Regions from separate parts of the Brevundimonas sp. 'scallop' genome, predicted to be linked through region 2. Evidence: riboswitches for the same ligand, from Rfam matches in the RefSeq annotation. Region 2 holds a riboswitch; the other holds the start of a gene.
The links. Region 2 has a riboswitch for cobalamin ahead of E4341_RS03315 (TonB-dependent siderophore receptor). Riboswitches for the same ligand answer to the same signal wherever they lie in the genome.
Positions count from the first base shown of each region.

Region 1: linked by a shared signal. The riboswitch ahead of E4341_RS12065 (DUF1852 domain-containing protein) and the one ahead of E4341_RS03315 (TonB-dependent siderophore receptor) in region 2 are both predicted to bind cobalamin.

Region 1 covers NZ_CP039382.1:2,413,489-2,415,660, reverse strand. The annotation lists gene E4341_RS12065 (DUF1852 domain-containing protein) at 1-902, opposite strand, end outside; cobalamin riboswitch at 1,010-1,218, opposite strand; gene E4341_RS12060 (hypothetical protein) at 1,724-1,948, shown strand; gene E4341_RS12055 (DEAD/DEAH box helicase) at 2,136-2,172, shown strand, end outside.
Region 2 covers NZ_CP039382.1:682,802-684,973, reverse strand. The annotation lists gene E4341_RS03315 (TonB-dependent siderophore receptor) at 1-1,126, opposite strand, end outside; cobalamin riboswitch at 1,273-1,481, opposite strand; gene mutS (DNA mismatch repair protein MutS) at 1,610-2,172, shown strand, end outside.

The DNA.
Region 1 (2,172 bases), 1.3 Mb from region 2:
TCGACGGCCAGCCGACTGCGCTCGTCGCGGTCGTAGACGATGCGGGTCAGCGAATAGTCCTGCGCCTTCAGGCTGGGCTGATACACCTCGGTCGCCGGGGAGTTGGCGTTGTAAATCTCGGGCCGATAGATCTTCTGGAAGGTCTCCATCGTGGCGATGGTGCTGGCCAGTTCGAGGTCGGTGTAGCCGCCGGTCAGGTCGCCGATATGGTACAGGGCGAACGGCGCCACGCTGCCCGGTGGCATGAAGTAGCGAACCTTCATCCCCATCTTCTCAAAATACCGGTCGGTCGGCGAGAAGGCGTCGTTGGCGTATTCCAGGCCCAACACGGGATGGTCGAAGCCGGTGCGATGATAGGTCTTGTTGCTTGAGACGCTGAGGCAGATGACCGGCGCCTTGGCGAAGTTGTCGCGATAGGCGCGCGACGCCAGAAAGTGCCGGAACAGCTTGCCGTGCAGATCGCCGAAGTCGTCCGGCACGCCGCTGTTCGGGTGCGCCTTCAGGTGTTCGGGCAGGACTACGCTGAAGTCGTAGTCACGGACGTAGGAAGAGAAGTTGTTCCCCACGATCCCGTCAATGCGCTCGCCGGTCTGTTTGTCGATGATGGTCGTCTGGAGGATTTCGATCAGCGGAAAGGCGTCGTCGCGCTCCGAGCCAAGGCTCATCTCGACCGTGACGATCTGAAGCTCCAGCGCATAGCGATCGCCCCTCGGATTGTCGTGGTGGGCCAAGGAGTTGAAGCGATTGTCGATCATCCGCAGAGTATTGCGCAGATTGTCCCGTCGGCTGTCGCCTCGCGCAAGGTTGGCGAAATTGGTGGTGATCCGCGTCTTCTCGGCGGGACGATAGTCTTCGTCGAGCGCAGTCCGCTTTATCCTGAAGGTGAAGTCGCTGCTCGCCATGGTCTCTGCCGTTGATGCTGTGGCGAGACAGCGGACAGGGGCGCGCGACCGCTCGCGCGCAGTCGTCCCGTCGCGGCGTTCATGCGACCTGACCGGACACCCCGCCGGAGGACGTTATCTGTCGGGGCAGGTCTCCTGGCTCACGGGTCACGGCTTCGGGCCCGGCCTTCCCAACGTCCGAAGACGTCAGTGACACGAAATGGACCTTCGGCTCGCCGCTCACAGTTGCGGGGGCAGCGCCGGCATCACACCGGCTTCCCTCTTAGCTCCGCATCGCCGGGAGGCGACGCGCAGAACCTCGACCTGTTCATGAGGCGCGCACCCGGCGCCGAAGTCAAGAAACACATAAGGATATCCTTATGGCTTCTGTCGGCTTCTACCATCGCTCATGCTGTTCAGCTTTCCGGGGTCATGGCTGCACGAGCCCAGCAAACAGTGAACAGCATCTCTTTTGATCTCGGTCTGCCACAGACGCCGCGGGAATTTCGTCGTCCGACAATACTGAGGCTGCGCGAAGGCACGGGCGAAGCGCACGAGTTGCTAGCTTATGCGCTGATAACGATAACGAATCCTCGACGGTTTGTTGGAGATTAGGCGCCTTAATTCGAGGAGGTTCTGTCAAGCCCGCAGATCGCGCTAGCTCAATCACTTAGGGGCTTGAACCCTCTGGGCGGCGCCCATCGGGCGCGCTGCGCATTGTCCCGACGATGAAGAAGCCTTTCCGATACCCTACGACTCCAGACGTCCGCTACTTCGTGGTGCGAGGCCGGCTTTGGCGATGCGCCAATCCTGCCTTGTCGGCTGCGGCGAGGGACGAACTGGTGCATGATCTGATGTCGGCGCGCCGGGCGGTGCGGACGGCCTTGGCGGCTAAGGATTCAGATGCCCTGGCCGCATCGCGGCGGAGCGTGGACAAGGCCAAGGTGGGACTGGGCGAGCGGGGGGCCGTGTGGTGGAGCGACGACTCACCGGATGTCAATGGGCGCATGGTGCGAAACACTCCGTATGCGGACTGGTTCGCCGGTTCGTCCGAGACGCGCGAATGATGACAGCATTCCATCGTTTTGTTGTGGGTTAGGCCATGCGTACGATACGGCCACGGCCGAAATAGCCGCCGCACAAAGAGATCCTGCGACCTGCTTTTTTAGGGCGGTTCCGTCGCGCTGACGGCTGAAACGACCGGGGGGTACCAGACCGGGCGCAACTCTCGGCCGGCCTTGGGGTTGAGCCAGGATGAAATCGTCACCTGCCGACACCGATCTTTCCGCCA
Region 2 (2,172 bases):
AATCGTCGGTGTCGTCGTAACGCAATCCGCCGGTCAGGTTCAGCGCGCCGACATCGTACTGGGCCACGCCGAACACCGAGGTGATCGACAGGTCGCGCGACAGGCCCGACGACAGGGCCGCCGAGGCCTCGTTCCGCTCGACGCCGAACGCATAGTCGATGTCCTGCGCCTGGCCGTTCGCCTGCCAGCGATAAGCCTGACGGTCGCCGGTGAAGGTGGAGCCGAAGCCGCCGCTGACCGAGCTGCGATCCAGGTCCGACGCCGAGACGCTGAACTGATGCGTCAGGCCGAACGCCTTGGCCGTCACGCGGCCAAAGCCCGACCATTGCTCGCTTTCCTGGGTGTCGGCGGTGTCGGCCAGAATAAAGTTCGGCGCCGGGAAGCCGTCGATATCGGCCTTGGACTTGTTCCAGCGCACCGATCCATCGACCTTGACCGCATCGGACAGGACATATCGCCCCTTGGCGCCGAGCGTCGTGCTGCGGAAGCCGTCGGCTTCCGTGTTGCCGTCCGCCTCGTCCGCCGCCGAAATCCCGTCGGTGTCGAAGCGCGAGGCATAGGCGCTGAAGGCGTAGGTCTCGTTGGCGACGCCCGTCGACACGCGGCCCCGCACGGTGTGGAAGCTGCCGGCCTCGGCCTCGGCGCGCAGGCCGTCGATCTCTTGCGTCGTGAAGGAAATCACCCCGCCGATGGCGTCGGATCCCCACAGCGACGACTGCGGCCCGCTGAGCACTTCGATCCGCGCAATATCGGCCAGTTCGAAGCTGGAGAAGTCATAGGCTCCGTTCGGCTCGGCCGCATCGTTGACCGGCGCGCCGTCGACTAGGACCAGGGTCTTACCCGGCGTCGCGCCGCGCATCCGCACCTGGGCTACACCGCCAAAGGCGCCCGAACGCGTCACCGACAGACCCGGCACATCGGCCAGGATGTCGGCGGCGAAGATCGCGCCGCGCTGTTCGATGGTCTTGGCGTCGATGACGCGGGCGCCGGGCGTGTCGCCGACGATGGCCGGGATGCGGGTGGCGGTGACGATCACCTCGTCCAGCTGGGTCGCGTCCTCGGCAAAGGCAGGCGCGGCGAAGGTGACCGCAATCGCGGCCGTCGAGAGAAGAATGGAACGCTTCATTGAGCGATACCCCCGTGTTCGGTCCCGCGAATGCGCGCGAGAGACCGTCATGAGCGAACCGACCCGCCAGACCGCTTAGGGGTCTGGACGGCGCAAGGTCGGGTCGCTTCCACGGAGAAACCGCGCTGCTGTCTGGTCCCGGACAGAAGCGAGCGACGTCGGCGGCCAGGTCTCCTGGCTTGCGGGTCGTAAACCGCCGTCCTCGCCTTCCCAGTTTCCCAGTGGCGCCGGGATCGAAACCCCGGACGGACGACGCTCTCGCCGCCTACAGTTGCGGGCACAGCCACGGCGTCACACCGTGTTCCCTTAACCGCCTGGCGCGGTCTATCGCAATGGCGACAAGACTGTGCAAGGGCCGTTCAACGGCCTTGAGCCGCCGGGCGCGATCCGTCACCCTGTGGCCACATGAACGCGCCCGCCAAATTCCCCGATAATGGGCATCCCCCGGAAATCGCCGCCTCGCTGGAAGGCGCGACGCCGTTCATGGCGCAATATCTGACGGCCAAGGCGGGCCAGCCGGACGCCATCCTGTTCTTCCGCATGGGTGACTTCTACGAGCTGTTCTTCAAGGACGCCGAGGTCGCGGCGGCGGCGCTCGGCATCACCCTGACCAAGCGGGGCAAGCATCAGGGCGAGGACATTCCGATGGCCGGCGTGCCGGTCCATGCGATGGAGGGCTATCTCGCCCGCCTGATCCGCATCGGCCACAAGGTCGCCATCTGCGAACAGCTGGAAGACCCGGCGGAGGCCAAGAAGCGCGGCGGCAAGGCCGTGGTGCATCGCGGCGTGGTCCGGGTTGTCACCCCCGGCACCCTGACCGAAGACAGCCTGCTGGACGCGCGCGGCGCCAATCGTCTGGCGGCGGTCGCGGTGCGTAAAGGTCGGGCGGCCGTCGCCGTGGCCGAACTGTCGTCGGGCGCGGTCGACAGCGTCGCCTGCGCCATCGAGGATCTGGGCGCGGCCCTGGCCGCCTTCCGCCCGTCCGAAGTCCTGGTCACCGACCGGATGTATTCGGACGAGGCGACGCGTGACGCCCTGGACGGCTC